4 regions of the Exiguobacterium sp. s46 genome follow, and region 2 is predicted to be linked to each of the others. Evidence: riboswitches for the same ligand, from Rfam matches in the RefSeq annotation. Region 2 holds a riboswitch; each other region holds the start of a gene.

Region 1 (6,008 bases), 150 kb from region 2:
ACCTGTTTTATGGTTACGAAGAAATTTTTTCTTGCTTCGTCGCTGTCTTCTTCATGCGTGGTAAGCCGAAGAAGATGGCAATTGATCCACAGACGAAGAGGAGGAACGGATAGAACAGATACGGAATCAGTTCCGGTGAAGCCGTTTTCGTCAATTCTGCTGCGATCAATAGTTGTGCTCCATACGGAATGATGCCTTGAATACCACAAGAGAAGATATCAAGGATACTCGCCGATTTTTTTCGATCGACTTCATACGTATCGGCGATTTCAGCTGCCAGTGGTCCAGCGACGAGAATCGAGATCGTATTGTTTGCAGTCGCGAGATTCGTTGCACTAACGAGTGCCGCCATACTGAATTCGGCACCACGACGCTGTGAAATCTTGCGTGTCAGCGTCTCTTTTAAGAAGGCGATTCCACCGTTGAACGTAATCAAGCTGACGAGACCACCCATGAGGAGCGTCAAAATGGAGATCTCCGCCATGCCCATCATTCCTTCAGACATCGAGAGGACGAAGCCACTCAAGCCGAAACTACCATCAATCATACCGATGATGCCGGTGAGTAACGTACCACCAATTAAGACAAGAATGACATTGACGCCAAATAGTGCAAGGACGATGACAGCGAGATATGGAATCAACTTGTAGAATTCAAATGCTTTTGCTTCGACGACGTCACCAGAACCAGAAACGAATGCGAGTAGGATGACCGTCAAAATAGCAGCCGGTAGGACGATCATGAAGTTCGTCCGGAATTTATCGCGCATGTTCGTTTTTTGGGTCCGGACGGCGGCAATCGTCGTATCCGAGATGAACGACAAGTTATCGCCGAACATCGATCCACCAACGACAGCAGCCGCTGCGATCGCAACGTTGATGCCTGTCGCTTCATGAATACCGAAGGCGATTGGCGCGAGTGCAGCAATCGTTCCAGTCGATGTCCCCATTGCCATTGAGATGAAGGCAGCGATGATGAACAGACCACTCATGAGGAGCGACGGAGGTAGGAACGTCAAAGCAGCATTAACGGTCGCATCGATGGCGCCGATTGCTTCTGCTGTTCCAGAAAACGTACCGGCTAGTAAGAAGATGAAGACCATGATCATGATATCAGGATTTCCGGCACCCGTTGCGATTCGTTCGACCGTTTGATTGATGGATCCTTTCGTCGTGATTGCAGCAAAAATCAAAGCGATCAGTGCGGCGATAAGGATCGGAAATTTGTAAAAGTCGTCATAGAAGATCCCGGCTCCGATGAAGAGAACTAGGAATACGACGAGGGGAAGCAGTGCCCATTTGTTAGGCGTGATCGTTTCATTCATTGTTGACACCTCGTTTCTCAAAGATACAAAAAAAGACCCCTTCGCAAGAAAGAAGGAGGTCTTTATGAAATAAAGACGCTCTTCTTATCTCTCAAGCTTTCGCTTGCTGGATTTGGCACAGTACGAATCAAATCGTCCGCTGCCGAAACATCATTGGGCCAGTCCCTCCGTTTCTCGCGATAAAAAGAAGTCATTCAATTGTTGTAAAACACGTTTCTTACCGTACCGCATTGAGTAACGCGTGTCAACTGTACTTTACTGAAGTGCCTTTTTCAATGTTTGGACGTTTTCTTCCATCAACTTGAAATAAGAGCTGTTTTGTTGCGCTTTCGTGACCGACTCTAGATTATGAATCGTCACGGATTCAGCTCCGATTTCTTTTTGGATGACACGTGCGACCTTTGGTGAGACCGTCTCTTCGAACGCGACGTATTTCAAATCATGCATCCGTGCTTCTTTCACTAAAGCGGCCAGTTGCTTTTGTGACGGTTCATCGGAAGGAGAAATTCCCGCAATCGGCAGTTGTGTGAAACCATATCGTTCTGCGAGGTAACCGTAAGCGGCATGCGTAACGAGAAGTTCTTTTTTCGATCCATCAGCGACAGCTTGTTTAAATTGTTCGTCCAATTCATCAGCTTGCTGATCGAACGCTTTTAAGTTTTTCTCGAATGTTGCTTTGTCTTTTGGTACTTCTTTTGATAAAGCAGTTGTAATCGAGCGTGCCATTGCTTTTGCGTTGACAGGATCGAGCCAGACGTGTGGATCGTATTTTCCATGGTCATGACCCTCTTCTTCATGCGCATGTTCATCCGTTGCATGATCATCGTGCCCTTCTTCTTCGTGGGCATGTTCGTCTTCACTATGCTCCTCTTCTTCATGTGCATGAAGTGTAGCATCCGATTCTAGCAAGTTGACGTCCTTACTCGTCTCGACGAAGCGGACATCCGTGCCTTTTAGACTCTCCTGGATTTTTTTCGAATACGGCTCGAGCGTCGTACCGGTTAAGAGGAACAAGTCGCCCTTAGCAATCTCGGTGAGTTGTTTTGACGTCGGCTCGTAAGAGTGGGGGTCTGCTCCAGGTGGGACGATCATCTTGACGTTGACTTGATCCCCTCCGATTTCGCGGGCAATAGCAGCCGTCGCGAACGTTGATGCATAGACTTCTGTCTGGGTTTTATCTGAAGTCGATGAATCGGTATTCGAACCGCAAGCAGCGAGAACACTTGCACTTGCGAAAGCGACTGTTAAAGCGGGAATGATTTTTTTCATTATATGATACCTCCATTATTAAAACGTAACTATTCCGATTTGGACTTTCTCACTATAGCGGAACGCTGGTGAAGCGTCAAGTACGAATACCGAGACGTTCGACTTCTTTTAAAACGGGGTAGAAGGATAATAAAGTGAAGAAACTGGCACGTCTTTTGGAGGTGATCAAGTGAAACGTGAAACTGCATGGCTAATGGGGGGAGCTGCGTTATTGACGACGGCAGCAGCGGGAGCGAGTATCTGGAACAATTATGGTGCATTGCTTCGATGGACCGAACCCGCCTTGCCACTCACAGAAAAACAACTTGCACCGCGGACGCTCACCTACAAACAGGTGGGAGACTGCATCTTACAGCTCGATCTCTATTATCCACCGGGAGAAGGACCGTTTCCAGTTGCCATCTATGCACACGGTGGTGCATTCGTTCGTGGAGAGCGCGATGACATGTTCTGCTTTAGTCCAATCGTCGACCGTCTGCTTGAACTCGGAGTTGCCGTCTGTAGTATTGAGTATCGTTTGTTCGAAGAGGGCAGTTATTTTCCGGATAACCTCGAAGATGTACGGGATGCGTTATGTTTTTTGAATAAGGAAGCAGAGGATCTTCGCATTCTAAGAGGACGGATGATGGTATGGGGAGACTCAGCAGGAGCCGCACTCATGCTGACGACGGCACTTGCCCCATCTGCTTTCGTCGGTGAGCGCGATGAGCGGCACATGCCATTGATCAGTGGTGTGATCGCTTTATATCCACCGACGAACTTTTTGTTGTTTAATTTCATTCAGACTTGGATTGCCCACATTAAGTTCTACAAGGGGGGACGAGAAGAATGGCGCAAGCTGATGACGCACGTCTCACCCGTCACGCACCTAACATCGGATGCCCCGCCCATCATGCTCTTGCACGGTAAAAAAGATCCGATCGTCCCGTTTTCTCAAGCTTTGCATTTCGTTGAGAAGGGAGCCGATGTCGGAGCCGATGTTCGTTTGTTTTCCTTTCCGAATGGCACCCACTCACTTGCCAGTTTCGCTCAGACGGAAAATCCGTTAAAGATTGAGCGATTGCTTGAACGAATTGAACGTTTCACCTGTCAGGTGCTACTGTTGCCACCGCGACAACTTCCGAATGGAAAACATGATACAATCAGTCATATTTCTTAAATGAGGGAGATAGAGACATGACTGAAATTTGTTTAGTGCGGCATGGTCAGACGGATTGGAACTTAAACGAACGGATTCAAGGAAGAGAAGATATCCCGTTGAATGCAACAGGAAGAAGACAAGCGGAACTTAGCGCCGCTTATCTATCGAATGAAAAGTGGGATGTCTTGTTAGCAAGTCCCTTGTCGCGTGCCGTTGAGACAGCAGAAATCATCGGTCGTGCTGTTGGTTTAACGATTACAGCGACAGACGAGCGACTTGTCGAACGCGAATTCGGAGCCGCTTCCGGTGAACCAGTCGCAGCGATTTACGAGGCCGTTCAAGCGAACGATACGACGCTTGTGCCGGGTCTTGAAACGGAACAAGCCATCCAGGATCGCGTGTTCGAGGCGCTACAGGAAGTGACACGCATGTATGAAGGGAAACGAATTCTAATCGTCTGTCACTCGCATACGATCAAGGCAGCATTATCATCGATTGACGCGACATTTAGTTACCGGACACCTTTGAAAAACGCGTGTGCGAATTATATCCATCATACGGATCGCTATACGATTGATCGAATCAACGTAGCGGACCACATCACGGACGAGGTCGAAAAACCTTAAGAGACGGGCGTGTTCGGATGCTCTATCAAATATTGTTTGAACGTTTCTTTAGCGATACTTGTGATATGGGCACCACGTTTTGAACGACGATCCTTATACTCCTGAACGAGTTCTTCGCCAGCGAATCCATCTTCGACGACTTCGCGTAAGATCGATTCAGATAAATCATTTTTCATCATGACCATCTTACCTGTGAAGACATACGAGACGTTTTCGCTTAAGACAGTCCGTTCAAGAGGCGTGACGATCATCGCGGCAGGGTCATTATCAGGTCGTGAGATCGTGATTTCAATCAAAGCACGTAAATGTTTTGTGAACAATTCATCGACGATCGGCTGATCCGTCGGAGGAACGACGATTTCTGCAACCCACTGTGCCGTCTGTTCGGTACTGACCGTCAATCCGTCCTGAATGGCGACGGGAATCGTCGTATCACGTCCTGACTCATCCATTAAAATGCGTAATGTGCATAACTTAAAGGTTTTCATGAAAAAATGCCCTCCTTTGATCGCTTACGATTTTCCTACAGTATACCGTGAGGAATGTAAGACGGGAAACTTTTCCTGACGAAATTCGTATGAACTATGTTTAAATAAGACTAGATACTACTAAACAGGAGGATCGTTCATTATGCCGCAAGTACTCATTGGAATATTAGGAATCCTGGGTATCGTTCTACTTGCCCACCATATCATCATGTATTGGCATGCTGAACCGACAGACCGCCCGACGCTTGCATATCGCATTGCGCTCCTGATTGCCTGTTTGCTACTCATTAGTGGAAGTGATCATTTAATCAGTATTTTCTACGCGGATTCCTTAGCTGAATTCGGTCAACGCATCACGTATATCGTCTTCATCGGAGGTGCACTTGGCTTCGCATGGTACTTTCGTAAGAAGATGGAACAAGCGCCAACAGAAATGACACCTGTCGGAAACGAAGCAGGATTAACATGAGAAAAAGCGCCGTTCATCCCGATGGAGGAAGAACGGCGCTTTTTTGTGTCTTATTTTAACCCACTTGCCAGTCGAGTGTCCCGAATCATGTCGAGTTTGAGCTTCCAGAGACGATCGCTGAATGTGACAGCATAAATCTCTGGCAACCGCAGCCGTTTGTACTCTTCCCACAGACGACCGATCTGTGTTTCGTGGAAGTGGCGACTTTCTTCAATCGTTGGGACCGTATAGACCAGTTCTCCATCTTTGAAGATTGGTTCAAGTAACCGCTCGACCTTGAACTGTTCGATGCGATTTCGGAACGATGGGTCTCGGACGTCGATGAGATCGACAGCTTCAAGTGTCGACGGATCTTCGTCCATCAACGTCACGTAATCGCCTTTGAACTTATCCGTCACCGGATCAATGATGCGATAGACTTCTTTGATGTGAGGTGTCGTCGTCTTGGCTTTTGACGAGGATACTTTGATGACGGGTGCGAGCTCGCCATCTACTTCACGCGCGACCAGTTTATAAACCATCCCAAGAGCCGGTTGTTCGTAAGCTGTAATACCACGTGTTCCGACGAGGAATGTATTGGCTTGGGCACCTTGGATGCGTAAGTCCTGAATGACGTACTCATCGAGGTCCCCTGACAAGACGATGTCGACTTCCGGGAAGCCAGCTTCGTCAAGCATGTTACGGGCACGTT
Region 2 (6,008 bases):
TTCCAACAAAGTTCGCTCCCTCATTTTTTCCCGTATAGATCAACAGACAACGGTCATGGTCGATCGGTTTAAGTGTAAACGTCATCTCGATCTTGAATATTTTAGCCAATGTGAATCCAATCGTATTTTGTTTGAAGTCAGGCTCGTTCGTATAGGCTAAATCGGTCACGATATAGGTTTCAAGTCGATTACCCTGCATGTATGTTTGACGATACGTCGAACCGACGACACCCGGTTTTCGTTCAATCACCTCGTGCTGGACGACGTTTGGAATCAAACGCTGCAATCGCGTGTGATCAAACAAGTGCCATGCTTCCTCAATCGGAATATCGAGCTGTCGTTCTTCTCTCCACGTAATCATAGATCCGCCCCCTTTTCTATACAAATACCCTGTCATCCGGTCTTGTAACGTCCGGTGACAGGGCGAGAGCAGATTCTTATTTTACTGTGCTTGTTTCAAGGGCTGCACCGAGGAACTTCGCTAGTTCGAGCATACCGTAGCGTCCTGCAGCTGCCTCGGCATCCGAATTATAGTTCGTATTCGTATTGACGTCATACGTATAGATCGTACCTGACGCATCCTTAATGAACTCGATGCCTGCGACCGCGATTTGGTTCGCTTGGAGGAATGCTTCATACTTTTGGATGATCGGGTCATCGAAGCCTTCAACGATTTGGAACTTCATCGGTGTTTGCGGTGCTTCTTCACCGACTGGGCAGAACAAGTCGTCGATCACGCATGCATCCGCTGGGCAAAGCTCGAACCCTTCTGATGTATCGACTCGAACCGCGTAGACGAACTTTCCACCTACGAACTCACAACGTGTGATGTACGGTTCTGGTGCTTGAATATACTCTTGAATCAACGTGATGCCATCGACTGGTTCGTCGAATGTCGGACCGTCGAGATAAGCTTCAAGTGCTTCAATCGAGTGGAACAGCTGGACGCCGAGACCTTTTCCGGCACGGTTGTGTTTCGTGATGAATGACGAAACACCGATTTCTTTTGCTGCTTGTACGATTTGATCACGTCCGACGGCAGCCGTCGTCTTCGGTACACGAATCCCAGCCTTCCGCAACGCCGTATATTGATTGACTTTGCTGACTTCAAGACGGAGCGCACGCGTTCCGTTAAAGACGGTCCGGTCATGCTCTTCTAACCAAGCGAGGACCCCTTCCGTCAACTCCGGCGCGTAACGATGTCCCCGCGTATGCGAAGAAGCACTCATCCGGCTGTAAAAGACGCCTTCTGGCGGCAGTTCATCCAGCGGAACGATTCCTTCATTCAAGTGCCACTGTTCATACGGTAATTCGAGTTCTTCGAGACGTTTGATGAGATGGTCCGTCCATTCTTGGTTTTCGTGGAGAATATGAATTTTTGTCATGATTGTTGACCTACCTTTCGTTTCGCTTCGACCAGTGGCATTACGTCACGAGCAAAGCGTTCCATTTCTTCAAGTTGTGGTGAGAATTGTAACAAAAGTAACGTGACACCGACGGCTTCGAACGCTAGAATCCGTTCAGCGATTTGTTCTGGTGTCCCGATTAAATTCGGACGTAGACCACGGTTCGAGACAGAATAATCGTTCCGCTCGACCTGTTGCTCCAGTTGCGATTTACTAATGAAATCCTGATAACCGGCATAACCGGCGCTGTCTTCCTTGACGTCCGTGATCCGTTGCCATTCAAGAAGTGCTTCTTCTTCCGTATCCCGACAAATGATGTAGGCAGCAAGACCGAAGCTTTCGAGCGGCTTTTGTCCCGTCGCTTCCCGGCGTACTTTCATGTCGTCGATTTTATGGGCTACTTCTTCAACAGTGCCCCCGTGCATGACATAAGCGTCACAGTGTTCGACGATCGTTCGCTTTCCAGCTTCACTCTCTCCACCAGCGTAGAGCTTGATGCCTGGACGCTGGACTGGCTTCGGATGGAGTTCTGCTTGCTCGATCGTGTAGTGATGACCGGAGAAGCTATACGGTGACGCATCTGCCCACAGTCCCTTCATGACCGTGACGAACTCTTCCGTCCGAGCATAGCGTTCATCGTGCGCTGTGAAGATACCGTTGTATTGTTTCGCTTCCTCTGCCCACCACGCTGAAACGACGTTGAGCGTAAAGCGTCCACCACTCAACTGATCGATGTTTGCCGCCATCTTCGCCGTCGTCGCTGGATTATGGAACCCGGGACGAACCGCTGTCATGATCTCAAGGCGTTCTGTCGTTGCAGCAATCGCTGCTGCCGTCGTCCATGCCTCAAGACTCGGTTCCTTAATGCCTTTGATATCATTCAAGTTCAATTCCGCAATCAACGTCGTCGAGAACCCGATTCGTTCTGCTGTTTGTGCGACTTGTTTCGCATAATCGAAGGTCGGTGGCATCTGTTCATCCTCGACGTTACGTAACCATCCCCCAAAAATCGGTAACCAAAAACCATACTCCACTCCATCGTCCCCCTTATCATAAAAAAACGCTCTTTTCGAAGTTCGAAAAGAGCGACGGTATCTTGTCCTGTCCGCTCTTATCTTCGGAAGGTATCCCTTCCTGGAAGTAGCACCTTCCGCCGTAGCGGGGTTGCTGAAGTGTCTTCGGGCCAGTCCCTCGACTTCTCTAGATAAGATGTGTTGCATTCATCGTACAAAATTCACTGAACTAAAGCAACCATTAAACCGTCTTTTCCAATCGGAATTATTTCACGCATAAAAAAATCCCGACGTCGTGTCGGGATTCGGTATTAATATGGTGCGACGAAATCTGATGTTGGCTCTGGCGCTTGTTCACCACGCACACGATCATAGAATTTTGCCATTGTGACGCTGAAGTATGGTCCAACCCATAAGACAGCAAGACCAAGTGTAACGATCACGAGTAATGCCCAACCAATGAATGATAGGAAGAGTAAGAATGCTTCCATTTTATGACCATCCATGAGTTGACGTGAACGTGTGATGGCCTCGAAGATACCGACCGATGGTTCATCTCGAAGGATGTAGAACGTCAACAGGTAAGAGAACGACTTGATGATCCCTGGAATGATCAAGAGTAATGTCCATAAGAATAAGAAGACCGCTTGCACAATCGAGACGCCGATGACTTTGCCGAAGATTTTATACGGCTCGAACAAATCAGCTACTTTGACTTCTTCATTGCGTGCGAACGACATCGCGACCCACGTCCAACCCGCTGCGATTGGGATCAATAAAATCGAAAGAATGATACTGACCGCACTCATCGCATTTAGATCTTCGTTAGGATCTGGTCCGATGAACGTCGGAACGCTCTGGATGATAGAAAACAGTACGAACATGAGGATGGCAAATCCCCAACGACCGCTGAGCGACTCCTTCGCTGCTTTTTTTAATTGAGATGACATGAGTAAGGTCCTCCTTGAAAAATAAGTTCTCACCTTACTTTACGGTCGAATTCTTCTAATGTTTCACTCTTTTTTCAATAATTTCCCGTCTCGTTGCTGGTTGAGCCAAGCACGCTCAAGTTGTCGTTCACACGCCGTGTATAACGATCGTCGACCGTCGAGCCGTTCCATCGCGAATGGAATACCATGCTTTTTTGCCTGCGCGATGACATGTGCACTCGCTGCATGAGAAACGCGACTCGTCACGACGACGATCGCGTCCGTCTTTTTGGCGAGACAGGCAATCTTTTTCGCGGACTGTGCGTCCCCTGCAAGATGAATCAATTCGATTCCCGTCGGCGCAAAGAACTCGCGATAGACAGCGGTCTGTTGTTCATTTCCGACGATGACGAGACGCATTCCTGTGAAGCGCGTGAAATCAAGTGGTGTCTTATCAACGAAATCCATCAATTGTCCAGGTACGGCTGTCGTCACGATCGGTTCAATCGTTCGCTCTTTTGGCATACGGACGCGACGCTGTGCTTTTTTAGCTTTCGGAACCGGTTGTCGTTTCATTTTTCGTGCATACCGATTTGACTTTTTCGTTGTCACAGACGTCTTCACTACCGGTTGCTCTACCTCTGATGGGCGGTTAGATGATGCGTTGACGATCGGCTCTTTATACGTGAATGGATGCTTCCAAGCAATCGTCAGTGTATCCTTCCGTTCCCGCCACATGACGAGATCGACGAGTTGACCTGCTTCTAGTCGGAAATAGCGCATGTCTTCTACCGGAACGACATAATAGAACGATCTGCCCGACTCATCTTGCAGTGGACCATTCACCGTTTCCTCAATGATTCCATGCGCCTTGACGATTGCTTGTTCAAACACGACACGTTCTGGATTCTCTCTCATTCGCTCCGTCGAGACGACGGCTTCGATACGGCATATCGTTTTTTGATCATCCTGACGATCGACACGGACACGGACTTCCATGCCGTGCTCGAGATTCCAATCGCGGACGTCTCGTTCAGAAATATGACTGCCCGACCATTCTAGTAAAGTACCACCTTTTAACCCCCGCTGAAACGTATAGGCATAACGTTGCTTGCGTACTGGCTCGATCGGTACTTGCGGTGGCATGACGATAGTCTGTTTCTCTAACTCCATCACTTCATCGATGACCGGTGTTTCTTGAACGTCGCGCGGTGCATAATACGCTGACATTTTGACCCATTCATCGATTCCGTTCACTTCGTCGAGCCAGAGTTGCCAATCTTCATACTGCTCCACGACCGCTAATTTCATCTGTACCAATTCAGTTGCTCGTTCCAACACCTGTTGCATCATCCGTAACCACTTCCTTTGCGTTTTTTTCACTATAGCAACGAAAAAACGCGGAAGTAGTGCAAAAAAATAGCCTGGTCATTTTTTTGTTTGGGTACGTTGTTGAATTTCCACAGCCGGATCCTGACGCTTGTATTTCGCGACGATGACGATCAAAACCGTGATGATCACAAGCAGGAACCAAGAAGACAATTTTCCAAGATCAACGACTGCCCAGCCTCCTTCCTGATGCGGATAGACCCAGCCTTTAAAGAACGTTACGATGTTCTCCGCGATCCAAATGAAAAAGGCAATCAGTAAAAAGGACAGGACGAGCGGCATCCGGTAAATCGTCTGCTCGATCGTAAAATGAACCCATGACTTATAGAAAACGAGGACGACGAGAACCATCAATAGACAGCGTGCATCGAAGATCCAGTGGTGGGTGAAGAAGTTGAGATAGACGAGACTACCGACGCTGATCGCAAGCCACGGGGGAGGAAATGCTATGAATCGTAAATGAAATCGCCGAAAAGCCTGGCAGACATAACTCGCGACGCTTGCGTACATGAATCCTGCATACAATGGAACACCAGCCACTTTCGTCAAAGCGTCTTCCGGATAACTCCAAGACCCGACGTTCACTTTGAACAGTTCAAGTACTAGACCGATGACGTGAAACAATAAGATCAGTTTGAATTCCTCCATCGTTTCATACCGCGTGACGAGTAAGACGATTTGGACGAGAATACACCATAGCAACAGGAGATCATATCGAGCAACCGGTTCAGTAGGAAGATAACGTGAAAGAGCAAGCGCTGCGAAAATCATCACGGGAAAGACGCAACAGATGGCTTCTATATATGTAAAACGAATCAGGTGCCGGATCGCTTTCATTCGGTCATCTCCTTTTTTCTTCAGTATACGTGTCTCAATCCTCCTTCCCCTCCTTCTTAAGATGGAAAAAACGGAAAATTTCGTCTTTCTTCTTCCACTTTCCTCATGATACAGTTAACGAATCAATTATTTTAAGAAATGAGGTGCCAGACATGACGCGTCATCGCGCTTCCTGGTTGTTACGCGCTACGTTAAAGTGGGGACTCTTCCTGCTTGGTTTATTTTTACTCGCTCTTGGCTCATCGATGATGATCACGGCTGAACTCGGTGTCTCGACGTGGGATGTATTGCATCTTGGTCTCCAAAAGAAGACGCCACTATCCGTCGGAACGATCATCTTACTTGTTGGTCTATTACTCGTTTTCGTTAAGTACGCATTAGACCGCGTCACACCGCAAATCGGAACGCTCGTCAATGCAATTTTCGTCGGTGTC
Region 3 (6,008 bases), on a different contig from region 2:
GCCTTTCTTTTCGAGTTGTGGCTGGATCGCTTGTTTGACCATGTCGCTATACGGACCACTCGTCGCACCAATCTTGATCGTCTTGTCTTTTTCATCAGCACTGCTGTCTCCACATCCCGCGAGGACTCCTGCACCAAGTAAGGCTGTTGCTAAAAAGGCATATCGTTTTTTCATGATTCCACTCTCCCTTTGTATGTATGATTAGCGTTTATCTGTTTTTCGCGCCAGTTGATTGCCAAGTGCTTGAATACTTTGAACGATGACGATGAGCACGACGATCGTCACGATCATGATGAGATTATCGTAGCGATAGTAACCGAAACGGATCGCGAGGTCACCGACACCACCGCCGCCGACGATACCAGCCATCGCTGAGAAGCCGATTAAGCTGATCGTCGTTAATGTGATGCCCTGAATGATGCCAGGGAGTGCTTCCGGTAAGAGGACACTGACGATGATCCGCAAGGGTTTCGCCCCACATGCTTCTGCTGCTTCAATCAAACCAGGCGGAATCTCGCGGAGTGATGTTTCGACAAGGCGCGCGAGAAACGGAATCGCTGCGACACTAAGGCTGACGGACGCTGCCGTCGGACCGATCGTATTGTCGAGTAAGAACTTCGTTAATGGAATGAGGGCAACCAGCAAGATGATGAACGGTAGCGACCGGACGATGTTGACGACGAAGTCAAGAACACGGCGGACGGCAAGGTTTTGAAAAAATAATCCCCGGTCGGTGACGAACAAGAGAATTCCGAGCGGAATCCCGACGACCAATGCGAAAGCAAGTGAAATACCAACCATCCATGCTGTCTCGCCGAGTGCCTTCAAGAGCTCCGGTAACATCGTTTGAATACGATCAAGCCACATCCTGAATCACCTCGAGTGCGTGAAGTTCCGTCGCGAGCCAGTCAAGGGCAGGAGCGATTTGATCGGATGATCCCGTCAAGCTGACAATCAGGACACCGAAGGCGACGTCTTGAATGTAGTCGACCTTGCCGTGCAAGATGCTGACTGAGATATCGTAACGGCGGATCGCTTCTGATAACGTACTTTCACCGGTCTTCTCGCCTGTGAACTGCAAGCGGATGATCTTACCTGGGGTTGCCTGTAAGATGCGTTCCGGCAATTCGATTTGTAATGCCGTATCGACATAATGTTGCGTCACCGGATGCTTAGCTTGACTGAACAAGTCATAGGTTGAGGCGACTTCGACGACTTCACCTTGCGACATGACCGCGACGCGATGGCAAATCTGTTTGACGACATCAATCTCATGCGTGATGAGGACGATCGTCAATCCGAGTCGTTCATTCAAATCCTTCAGCAGTTCAAGAATCTGTAGTGTCGTAACGGGATCAAGAGCGGATGTCGCTTCATCACATAACAAGACGGTCGGATTGTTTGCGAGTGCCCGGGCAATCCCGACGCGCTGTTTCTGCCCACCGCTTAATTGACTCGGGAAGTTCGTCTCAAATCCTTCAAGTCCGACGAGCGAGACGAGTTCGCGAATTCGCTCCGGGAAATCTGCACGTTTGACGCCAGCGGCCTTGAGTGCAAAAGCGATGTTATCCGCGACGTTGCGTGACTGGATCAATTGGAAATGCTGAAAGATCATTCCTGTCCGCAAGCGAAGTTGACGTAAATCTGCTTTTGACATCCCGCCGAGCGAGACACCGTCGACCTTGACGGTTCCTTGTGTTGGATGCTCGAGCCCGTTGATCAGGCGAAGCAACGTACTTTTACCGGCACCAGACTCACCGATGATTCCGAAGATTTCTCCTTTTTGGATCGTCAAATCGACATCCCGTAATGCAAAAATCGGGGTCCGGTCTCGAACGAACCGTTTTGTAATGTGTTTGAATTCAATCATCCGCTCATCTCCTCATACAAAAAAAGTCGCTTTTTCCTAGTAGCAGAGCAACCAGAAAAAAGCGACGAAAGTGTAAGATTTCGTAACTTATCTCTCAGAATGAAAATCATTCTGTAGGATGTGGCACCGTTCCTTACAGGTGGTTGCCGGACGTCGTTGGGCCTAATCCCTCGGTCGCTCTCGATAAGTAGTTATGCTGTTGGGATTTACTTTAACGGAAATGATTCCCATCTGTCAAATGTTTTTTCAGAATTATTCCGCAACAGGTGTCCGGAACAGGTTGAGCGTTCCGATTCGATCGACGGCTTCTTCTAGACGTTCGACGTCAGCAATCAAGCTAATCCGGACGTAGCCTTCACCGTATTCGCCGAAGAATGATCCCGGGGTCACGGCGACGTGTGCTTCGTCAAGTAGATGATCGGTGAAGCTTTGGGACGTGTAACCTTCTGGAACAGGAAGCCAGACGAAGAAGGAACCGCCTGGGCGTGGACCACTCCAACCAATCGCATCGAGTTTTGCGAACAACGCATCGCGTCGTGTTTCATACAAGCTACTTAACTCACGGACGCACGTTTGGTCACTCGTGAGGGCAACGGTCGCCGCATGCTGAATCGGTGTGAAGGCACTGACGTAGAGATGTTCTTGGTATGTTTCGATGCTTGAGATGACGGACGGATTTCCGATCGCGAAGGCAATCCGGAAGCCGGACATGTTGAAGCGTTTTGAGAGTGAGAATAGCTCGATCCCGACGTCTTTTGCCCCTTCCGTCTGCAGGAAGCTTCGCGTCGGACCATCGAAACTGATGCCGCCGTATGCTAAGTCATGGACGACACAGATATCATGGGCATCGGCGAAAGCGACTGTCTGTTCGAAGGCTTCTGCCGTCGCGGTCGCACCCGTCGGATTACTCGGGTAGTTGAGGAACAACATCCGGGCACGCTCGACGTCCGTCGTATCAAGTAAGTCGTAATCCGGTAAGAAGTTATTTTTCTCAAGTAACGGAAGCGTGATCGGGAATGCGCCAGCAAGTGCTGCGCCAGACAGGTAATCCGGGTATCCTGGATCCGGAACGATGACACCTTCTCCAGGGTTGACGATCGTCTGCGGTAAGGCGACGATGCCGGCTTTACTGCCGAGGAGAATTGCGACTTCCGTTGCCGGATCGATTGTGACACCGAATTCAGTCGCATAAAAGCGCGCGACGGCTTGCTTTAGAAAATCATGTCCACGAAACGGTGGATATTGAAGGTTCGTTGGCTCGTCGATGGCTTGTTTTAAGGCATCGAGAATATGTACAGGCGTCGTCTGGTCGGGTGTTCCTTGACCAAGTGTGATGACATCGTGTCCGGCAGCTTTCACAGCACCGATTCGGTTCGCGAGTTCAGCGAAGACAGGAGCAGGAAGCCGATCAATGGCGATGGATGGAGCGAAATGTTTCATGGATGAATGCCTCCTTCGTGGTATTGTCGTCAAGGATAACGAATATTCAGTCAAAAGAAAAGAACTTTTTCGAAATTCAAAAAAATTGTCGGATAAACAGGTACAGATAAGTGGAGCGGGAATAAAGAGTAGGGAGAGGAGTGGGAAGATGAAGCGAGCTAACTGGAAAGAGGCAGTCGTCTATCAAGTCTACTGGCGTAGCTTTAAAGATTCGAACGGGGATGGGATCGGTGATTTGCGAGGTGTCATCGATAAGCTTGATTACATCGCTTCACTGGGTGTCGATGTCGTGTGGTTGAATCCGTGTTATCGTTCCCCGGACGTCGATAACGGCTATGATATTGCCGATTATTACGAGATCATGGAAAAAGCGGGAACGATGGGAGATCTCCAGGAGTTGATCACGGCCGCTCATGCCCGAGGATTAAAGGTCATTCTCGATTTAGTTGTGAACCATACGAGTGACCAGCATGACTGGTTCCGTCAGTCGCGAGAGCGGATTAACGATAAGGATGACTGGTACATCTGGCAGGATGGTACGAAAGAGACGCCTCCGAACAACTGGCGCTCGTACTTTGCGCCAAGCCCGTGGACGTGGAGTGAAGAACGCGGGCAGTATTATTTTCATTCCTTCGCCAAAGAACAGCCCGACTTAAACTGGGAGCACCCAGCTGTGAGGCAAGCGATCTACGATATGATGAACTGGTGGATCGCTCAAGGGATCGACGGCTTCCGGATGGATGTCATCAACTTGATCAAAAAACGGTCGTTTGAAGATGTCGCCAATCCGTTTGATCTCTCGTACCTTGGAAATCAGCCCGGCGTGCATGACTTTTTGCAGGAGATGCATGCGAATGTTCTTGCTGGTAAAGACTTGTTTACAGTCGGTGAGATTCCGTTCGTCGGTCCAGAAGACGGGCTGTTATATGTCAGTGAAGACCGAGAAGAACTCCGGACGCTGTTTCACTTCGAGATCGCGGACGACATGGAGGCGATGGATCTTTTACGGTTCAAGGAAATTCAGAAACGCTGGTACGATGTCTTATACCCACTAGGCGTCAATTCACAGTTCTTGAACAATCATGATCACACACGACAAGTGACCCGCTTCGGCAGTGAACGGTACCGCGTCGAGAGCGCGAAACTACTCGGTTTGATGTTGCATACGTTACCGGGCATTCCATACGTGTATCAAGGAGAAGAGATCGGGATGACGGGGATTCGCTTCTCGGATCCGTCGCTCTATCAAGACGTCGCCTTTCGAAATCGATACGCGGAGCGCGTCGCTGGTGGAGAGGATCCAGAGGTCGTACTCTCGTCGATGCAGTTACTTGCCCGTGATAACTCCCGCACACCGATGCAGTGGGACGGTACACATGCAGCTGGCTTTACGAGTGGGAAACCATGGTTAGCCGTCAACCCGAATTATACGGACATCAATGTCGCGCAGGCAGAAGCCGATCCATCGTCCGTGCTTGCTTTTTACAAGTCGCTGATTCAGATGCGAAAGCAACATCCGATCATGGTTTACGGCACGTACCGAGACTTGGCACTCCATGATCCGTATCTCTATATTTATGAACGGGAACTAGAGGGAGAGGTCTGGCGGATCGTCCTCAACGTACATGATGAACCGATGCAGACCGCCCTCATTTTACCGCATGAAAAATTGTTCGTATCAAACTATCCGGATAGCCCGGATATCTTGCGTCCCTACGAAGCACGCGTCTATCGTTATTCTGTTGCAGAACAGAATTGAACCACTGGACGAAAAAATGGGGTTAACTCAAAAAAAGAATGACGCGTCTTTTCACGCCCTTTCCTCAGGCGAGACACAAGCCCCGTTTTCCTGCTTCATTCAAGCAGGAAAACGGGGCTTGTTTGTCTCTGAAGCGCATAAATGCGCTTATTCCTGTAGGAATGGCGTGCGACGCGTCATTCTTTTTGTTATGAGATAAGGGTGGCAGAATGAAAATCTGCCACCCTTATCTTTGGAAAGACTGACTTATGATACAGTCCCATTTTAAGTGTGTGATTTGAATGGAGATGATTTTTTCGTCTGTAAGACCTGAGAGAATCGATCGACAGCTTGGCGCATTTCGTAACTCGGTCCGAGAATGAGGGGACCGTGTCCGACGGCAAGAATATCTGGAGATAGTTCCGTCAGTTGATCAGCCGAACGAAGGGCGACGTCCGGATCCCATGTTGCGAGTGCGGGGAACGGGAATTGCCAACGGACATCACCGGAGACGGCAAGTCCCCCTTGTGTCTGAAAAGCATCCCCGGCGATCAACGTCCGGCTTCCTTCATGCCAAAGCGAGATCGAACCAGGTGTATGACCGGGTGAGGCGATGACACTGAGACTTCCGACTTGTTGACCACTCTCGAGCAATCGATCTGGTCGTGTTTTGATGTTTTTCGGAATACCCCCTTTTAAGGGTGTCGTTTCGCCTTCTCGTAGCGTCTCATCCCCGCTGAGCAATGCAGCATCTCGGTAACTGATACAGACTTGAGCGAGAGGGAAGGCGTTCGCAAGGAAGTCCAGTGAGCCGACATGATCGGCGTGCGCATGAGTCAGAATGATCGCACCGAGTGGTTTCTCTTGCTTTCGAATATAGTGATAGAGCGCCTTTGCGTTGATTCCGAGTCCAGCATCAATCAATGTTAAACTGTCTGCTTCTTCAAACAGGTAGCAGTT
Region 4 (6,008 bases), on a different contig from region 2:
GTGTGACAAAGACAGCGTCAGGATCGAGCAGTGTGTTGACATCGACCGGTAAGTCGACGAGTGGATTGGCGACGGCATTTGGTGTTTGACCGAAGGGAGGCAAGCTGCCTTTTTCGCCGAGGAACGGATCAATTAGTAAGACTTGATTGGCATACGTGACAACGAGTGTTGCATTACGAATTTGTTGAATATCCATTAGGTTCATCCTCTCTCAATGACTCGGATTGACTATTCCCTGTCTGGCATTCAATGAATCCTATCGCAAGCGTTTCTCCATCGCCATGACGTCGACATATTCGCCGTTCAACTGTCCTTGTTCCTTAAACGTTCCGACGATCCGGAACCCGGAGCGGATATAGAGTTTTTGTCCGATTTTATTGAACGGGAAGGTAAAGAGGATCAGCTTATGCATATGATGATCACGGGCATGTTGTTCAATCGTTTCGAGCAAACGTGTGCCAATCCCTTGTCCACGATGTGTCCGAGTGATATAAACCGAAATCTCACCGACGGATGCGTAGACAGGACGCGGATTATACGGATCGAGGGAAATGAAGCCGAGGACACCTGTGTCATCTTCAGCGACATATCCAGCATATCGATCGGTGCGTTCCGCATACCACTGGGTCATGAAGGATAAGTCCTTTTGGTCGGTCTCAAGCGTTGCGATCCGATCTTCGATACCTTCGTTATAGATGGCGAGAATCGCTGGTAAGTCGTGTTCCATTACGGGACGAATATGCATGACGCTCACTTCCTCATCGCTTTTCCTCCATTATATCGGTTACGTATCAATGTAGTGATATGTTTGTGCGATAAGAAAAGCGCTGATTCCCTTCATATGAAGGAAAACAGCGCTTTTATCGATCTTAAGAGACCGTTGACGTCTCATTCTCGTAAATCGGAACCCAGCCGTCTGTCGTGACGAAGATCCGAACAGCGACGACTTTACGATCGTCTTGAAGCGTAAAGTAGTGGCGTGTGTTAACAGGAACGGAAATCAAATCACCAGGATTGAGTTCGATGTTATAGTAGCCGACTTCTTCGTCTTTGATCGCGAAGACGCCATGACCGCTGACGATGAAACGAACTTCATCATCCGTGTGATGATGTTCTTTCTGGAAGTTGACGAGCAACTCATCAAGGTTCGGTGTCGTATCCGAAAGTGAGATGATATCAGCTGTCTGATACCCACGACGTTCTGATACGTCTTTGATTTCGGGAGCGAACGTATCGAGAATCGTTTGTTTGTCTGCATCCGTCAGTGTGAAGTTCTCAACGAGAGGCGCTGGAAGTTTCGAAACGTCCCACTGTTCGTAAAGAACGCCGCGTGACGCAAGGAAGTCAGCGACTTCCGTTTGATCCGTATACCGTGTGTTTGTTTCTTGGAATAAGACTGTTGCCATGAGATGATTCCTCCTTTTAATGAATGGATTGACGGCATGATTGCAACGTCAACGTGTAATTGAATAAAAACTCGAAGGCTTCGAGGTGTTTCTTTGCTTCAAAGGCGGTCGGTGCCCAGACCGTGATCCCGTGATTGCGGATCAGGACGGCACCACTGTCCGCTGTGACATGCGGTGCAAAAGCAGCGGCAAGCGTCGGAATGTCCGCATGATTCGGAATGATCGGTACCGTGACCGTCGCATCCTCTTCCCAGTGTCCGAGTGCCTTGATGATTTCTTGACCGGAAAAGGTGATGCTGCCTTGATCGCCATAGAGTTCCGAAATCACATTGTTCGCAATCGTATGGACATGCAGAGAACAACCGGCGTCCGTTCGATTGAACACTTCGACATGGAGCAATGTCTCAGCGGAAGGACGCCCGGATTGCTCACCAATCAATTGACCGGTCGCATCGACATGAACGAAGTCGTCAGGAGTCGTCTGCCGTTTATCTTTTCCGCTTGCCGTCACAAGGAATTCAACCGGGACACCGGACGTCCGAATGGCGAGATTGCCACTCGTACCAGGGAACCAATCGCGCGCCGCAAGCTCTTGTTTGATGGCGCGTAGCTCTTCATACCGTCGCATGAATGTCATGTTGTCACCTCCGCTCGTGTTAAATCATGAACGATGTCGTGGAACGTCTCAAACGGTGTATAGGCGATATCGTTCTCTTCACACAACGTGATCAGATAATCACGGGCATAGACACGATCCGCTTCTTTCGCGAGTTCGAAGTCCGTCACCGAGTCACCAATGACGATGATGACGTCATCGTCTTTGCGCAATGCCCGGGCAACGGACGTTTTACAACAGCCGCACCCGTTCGTGCAATGGGCATCGCAGGCGTTTGGCCAATCGATATGGACGAATGGACCACTGAAATCGGCGACGTTACAGTAAATCTGTTCTTGTTCAAGGAATGGCGCTAAGATCGGTTCGACGAAAAAGTCCATTCCACCGCTGACGATCGAAAAATCGATTCCTTGACGACGACTGTACTGAAGTAACTCCGAAAATCCGTCGCGAATGACTGCACGCTCCAACAAAAAGTCAAGATAGGCTGTTTTTCCGTCAGACGGCAGAAGTGCGAACATTTGCCCGACACCACTCTGAATCGATAACGTCCGGTCGAGTACACCGCGTTTTAACGGTTCGAAGTCACTAGCTGGCGCAAATGCCTGCATGAGTGCGATGATGTTATCTTGCGTCGTCACCGTACCGTCGAAGTCACAAAGAATCCGTACGGTCATGACTTGATCCCCCAAGCGTCAAGGGCGATCCGTAATTCTTCATGACGCGATGCTGCCGCCGATAGGGATTCATTTGCGAGTGCCGCATCGAGCGCCTGGCGGAAAGCAATGACACCAGCCGCAGCACCTTGCGGATGACCATGTACGCCGCCGCCGGCGTTGATGACGGAATCGATACCGAAGTCCCGTACGAGTTGAGCGACGAGTCCAGGATGAATACCGGCTGAAGGAACCGGGAAGATCGATTTCGTCTGACCGAGACGGGTCGCTTCGACCGCGATGCCACGGGCGACATCCTTTGGCAAAGCGACATTGCCGTAAGGAGACGGGAATAGCGTCAAGTCTGCTCCAGCAGCACGCGGTAATGTGCCGAGTAAGACAGGAGCTGCGACTCCGTGATTCGGGCTAGCGATCAACGCACCGCTATATGCTGGATGATTGAAGATCGGAACGTTGATTTCCGGATCACTCACCAGTTCGCGTAAGACGTCGAGTCCGTATGTGAAGGTATTCAGCAAGAATGCGGTCGCTCCAGCATCAATCAATCGCTTGGCTTGATCCTTGAGCGTAAAGACGGGACCGCTGAGTGTGATCGCATATAACGCACGTTTACCGGTCCGGTGGAAGTGAGCATCGATGACCTCACGTCCGATTCGTGCCCGGTCAATCGTCGGTGTCAACGGATTGTCGTATAGGATCTCATCGTCTTTGACGAGATCAATCCCACCAGCGAGTTGTCCTTCGAGTTGATCACGAAGGAACGATAAATCCCGTCCGATGACTCCTTTGAAGATGCTCATTAACAATGGACGATCTTCGACACCGATCAAGGAACGGACCCCTTCGATCCCGAATTTCGCACCTGGAAAGTCCGACGTAAATGTATCGGGTAATAGCAATTCCGTTAGTTTGATTTCACCGTCGAGTGAGAGTTTCCCGAAGACGGTCGTCAGAATCGCAGAAAAGTCGCGCGACACGTTATGTTCCGGATAACGAATCGTGATATATCCTTTGCCATCGCGCTCTTCGGTATGTACGACTTCCCCTTTGAACGAGGCGAGTTGTTGTTGTTCGAGATGATTCAGTTCCGTCCAAGAACCGACTGTCAGACCAAGCGCGAGTTGTTCAGCGCGTTGCTCGAGTCGATCACGGGCGGTCAATTGATAAGTAGCAGTGATATAAGCCATGTCTTTCCTCCTTCAACAAAAAAATGGTCTCTCGTCAGCGACAAGAGACCATGAATGATTCGAACGTGGACTCTTATCTGTCAGCTTAGTAGCTGCAAGAATTAGCACCGTGCCAAAAGGTCGGTTGCTGCGACATCGTAGGGCTTGTCCCTCCGTCTGCTCTTGATAAGAATTGGATGAAATTGTGAAATCTAATTGCAATTTTTACATGAGAATCGCCACTTGTCAAACTATTTTTAGAAAATTTATTTTTTTGAAAATACTCTTTCTATAGATGGCATAAAAATGATATCCGTTTCTGCTTGATTTCGATTTGACAGCGAGGAAGTCGATTGCGTAAGATTCAAATCAATATCACACACGACAACTACATACGACTCTTATCGCGAGTTGGCAGAGGGAATTGGCCCGATGACGCCGCAGCAACCGACCACTGGGCACGGTGCTACATCCAACAGACGTTTCGTCTGAGAGATAAGAGGACGCAATGACTTTCCTGCGCCTCTTTTCGATGACGAAAAGAGGCGCTTTTTCGTGTATCACATAGGGGGAAACTGATATGACATACAAAGCATTCACAGAACAGGACGCGATTGATCGTGTTCGGACACTAGGACTGATCGGCGATGGAGCCGTCGAAGCAGAAGAGATTGGCGACGGGAATCTCAACCTCGTTTTCCGAATTCGAGAGGGGGAACATCGATTGATTCTAAAACAAGCACTCCCGTACGCAAAAGTCGTCGGTGAGAGCTGGCCGTTATCACTCGAACGGGCGTGGATCGAGCAATCCGCACTCCGTGAATTCGCACGGCATGCCGTGCCGTTCGTACCACGTGTTTTTCATGCTAGTCACGAAGAGGCGTATACGGTCATGGAAGATCTTTCACATCTGACAATCGTTCGAAGCGGTTTACTCGTAGGTGAACAGTATCCGTTGCTTGCGGAACATATTGGTTCTTATCTCGCTCGGACTTTATTCCATACATCGGACTTTGCGCTTGGTCCGGTTGAAAAGAAACGTGTCGCCCGAACGTACTACAATCCAGATTTGTGCGACATCACGGAAAAATTAATCTTCACGGATCCGTTCCATGACGCGGAGACGAACGAGATTGAAGCCGGGCTTGAAGAAGAGGTGGCATATTTATGGGCAGACGATGAGTTAAAACGCGAAGTCGCAAAACTTGAAGCGCTCTTCATCACAAAAGGCGACGCCTTATTGCACGGCGATCTACATACAGGAAGCATCTTCGCCTCGGCGACAGAAACGAAGGTCATCGACCCTGAATTCGCCTTTTATGGTCCATTCGGATTCGATGTCGGGCAGTTCATTGCGCATCTATTCTTCGCAGCATATCCGGATTACCCTACACGACGTGACGCCCGAATCAAGGATATCGATACGTTCTGGCTGACGTTCGCTTCAACGTTCCGTGCATTATGGGAACGGGAAGCCGTCGAACCGTTCCGGGCATCAGGACTCGTCGATGATTTACTGAGCACGATCTTGCAGGATGCCCTTGGCTTTGCCGGTTGCGAATTGATTCGGCGGACGATTGGTCTTGCACCGGTCGCTGATTTAGAATCAATCGATTCAACGACGGAACGCTTAGAGCGGAAACGTCACGCTCTTCGTCTAGGAGCGGCGTTAATCAAACGCCGTACAGAATGCCGGACATTCGATGATTTACGAAACTTTGACGTAACGGAGGAACTCAGCCGATGACTACATTCGTCCAAAGTATTCGTTACGAAGACCGTGTCTTGACGATTCTCGATCAGACACGTCTACCGCAAGAAGAGCACTATGAAGTCATTGCTGATCTCGCGCAAGCGGTTGAGGCGATTAAACAACTACGTGTCCGGGGCGCGCCTGCGATCAGTTTATTCGGTGGATTCGTGCTCGTTCAAGAAGCATACCGGTTTGAAGCGGCGCTACCGGTCTACAAGCAAGCCTTGCTTGAGACATCGGCGACGTTACTCGCGACACGACCGACGGCCGTCAATTTGCGAAATGTACTCAATCAGTTGAATCCAATCATTCAAGACGGGACGTCGGTAGAAGAGATTCGCGAACGGTTGGAAAAACGGACGGTCGCCTTATACGACCAGGATGCGCAGA

What was found. Region 2 has a riboswitch for S-adenosylmethionine ahead of KNQ08_RS13690 (LLM class flavin-dependent oxidoreductase). Riboswitches for the same ligand answer to the same signal wherever they lie in the genome.
Positions count from the first base shown of each region.
Region 1: linked by a shared signal. The riboswitch ahead of KNQ08_RS14415 (Na+/H+ antiporter NhaC family protein) and the one ahead of KNQ08_RS13690 (LLM class flavin-dependent oxidoreductase) in region 2 are both predicted to bind S-adenosylmethionine.
Region 3: linked by a shared signal. The riboswitch ahead of KNQ08_RS10250 (methionine ABC transporter ATP-binding protein) and the one ahead of KNQ08_RS13690 (LLM class flavin-dependent oxidoreductase) in region 2 are both predicted to bind S-adenosylmethionine.
Region 4: linked by a shared signal. The riboswitch ahead of mtnK (S-methyl-5-thioribose kinase) and the one ahead of KNQ08_RS13690 (LLM class flavin-dependent oxidoreductase) in region 2 are both predicted to bind S-adenosylmethionine.

Region 1 is NZ_JACSMY010000003.1:244,065-250,072, forward strand. Features, by position in the region: gene KNQ08_RS14415 (Na+/H+ antiporter NhaC family protein) at 14-1,324, opposite strand; SAM riboswitch class I at 1,406-1,510, opposite strand; gene KNQ08_RS14420 (metal ABC transporter solute-binding protein, Zn/Mn family) at 1,580-2,593, opposite strand; gene KNQ08_RS14425 (alpha/beta hydrolase) at 2,763-3,752, shown strand; gene KNQ08_RS14430 (histidine phosphatase family protein) at 3,770-4,360, shown strand; gene KNQ08_RS14435 (YwpF family protein) at 4,357-4,848, opposite strand; gene KNQ08_RS14440 (hypothetical protein) at 4,991-5,317, shown strand; gene KNQ08_RS14445 (nicotinate phosphoribosyltransferase) at 5,368-6,008, opposite strand, start outside.
Region 2 is NZ_JACSMY010000003.1:92,513-98,520, reverse strand. Features, by position in the region: gene KNQ08_RS13700 (SRPBCC family protein) at 1-361, opposite strand, end outside; gene KNQ08_RS13695 (ATP-grasp domain-containing protein) at 438-1,385, opposite strand; gene KNQ08_RS13690 (LLM class flavin-dependent oxidoreductase) at 1,382-2,440, opposite strand; SAM riboswitch class I at 2,515-2,617, opposite strand; gene KNQ08_RS13685 (DUF975 family protein) at 2,731-3,369, opposite strand; gene KNQ08_RS13680 (DUF2325 domain-containing protein) at 3,433-4,701, opposite strand; gene KNQ08_RS13675 (DUF817 domain-containing protein) at 4,777-5,574, opposite strand; gene KNQ08_RS13670 (YczE/YyaS/YitT family protein) at 5,727-6,008, shown strand, end outside.
Region 3 is NZ_JACSMY010000001.1:1,968,990-1,974,997, reverse strand. Features, by position in the region: gene KNQ08_RS10260 (MetQ/NlpA family ABC transporter substrate-binding protein) at 1-174, opposite strand, end outside; gene KNQ08_RS10255 (methionine ABC transporter permease) at 202-867, opposite strand; gene KNQ08_RS10250 (methionine ABC transporter ATP-binding protein) at 857-1,870, opposite strand; SAM riboswitch class I at 1,955-2,060, opposite strand; gene KNQ08_RS10245 (aminotransferase class I/II-fold pyridoxal phosphate-dependent enzyme) at 2,123-3,310, opposite strand; gene KNQ08_RS10240 (alpha-glucosidase) at 3,459-5,069, shown strand; gene KNQ08_RS10235 (MBL fold metallo-hydrolase) at 5,334-6,008, opposite strand, start outside.
Region 4 is NZ_JACSMY010000002.1:310,626-316,633, forward strand. Features, by position in the region: gene KNQ08_RS13125 (MBL fold metallo-hydrolase) at 1-196, opposite strand, end outside; gene KNQ08_RS13130 (arsinothricin resistance N-acetyltransferase ArsN1 family A) at 257-745, opposite strand; gene KNQ08_RS13135 (1,2-dihydroxy-3-keto-5-methylthiopentene dioxygenase) at 870-1,406, opposite strand; gene KNQ08_RS13140 (methylthioribulose 1-phosphate dehydratase) at 1,423-2,043, opposite strand; gene KNQ08_RS13145 (2-hydroxy-3-keto-5-methylthiopentenyl-1-phosphate phosphatase) at 2,040-2,699, opposite strand; gene KNQ08_RS13150 (2,3-diketo-5-methylthiopentyl-1-phosphate enolase) at 2,696-3,886, opposite strand; SAM riboswitch class I at 3,957-4,058, opposite strand; SAM riboswitch class I at 4,264-4,367, shown strand; gene mtnK (S-methyl-5-thioribose kinase) at 4,446-5,612, shown strand; gene mtnA (S-methyl-5-thioribose-1-phosphate isomerase) at 5,609-6,008, shown strand, end outside.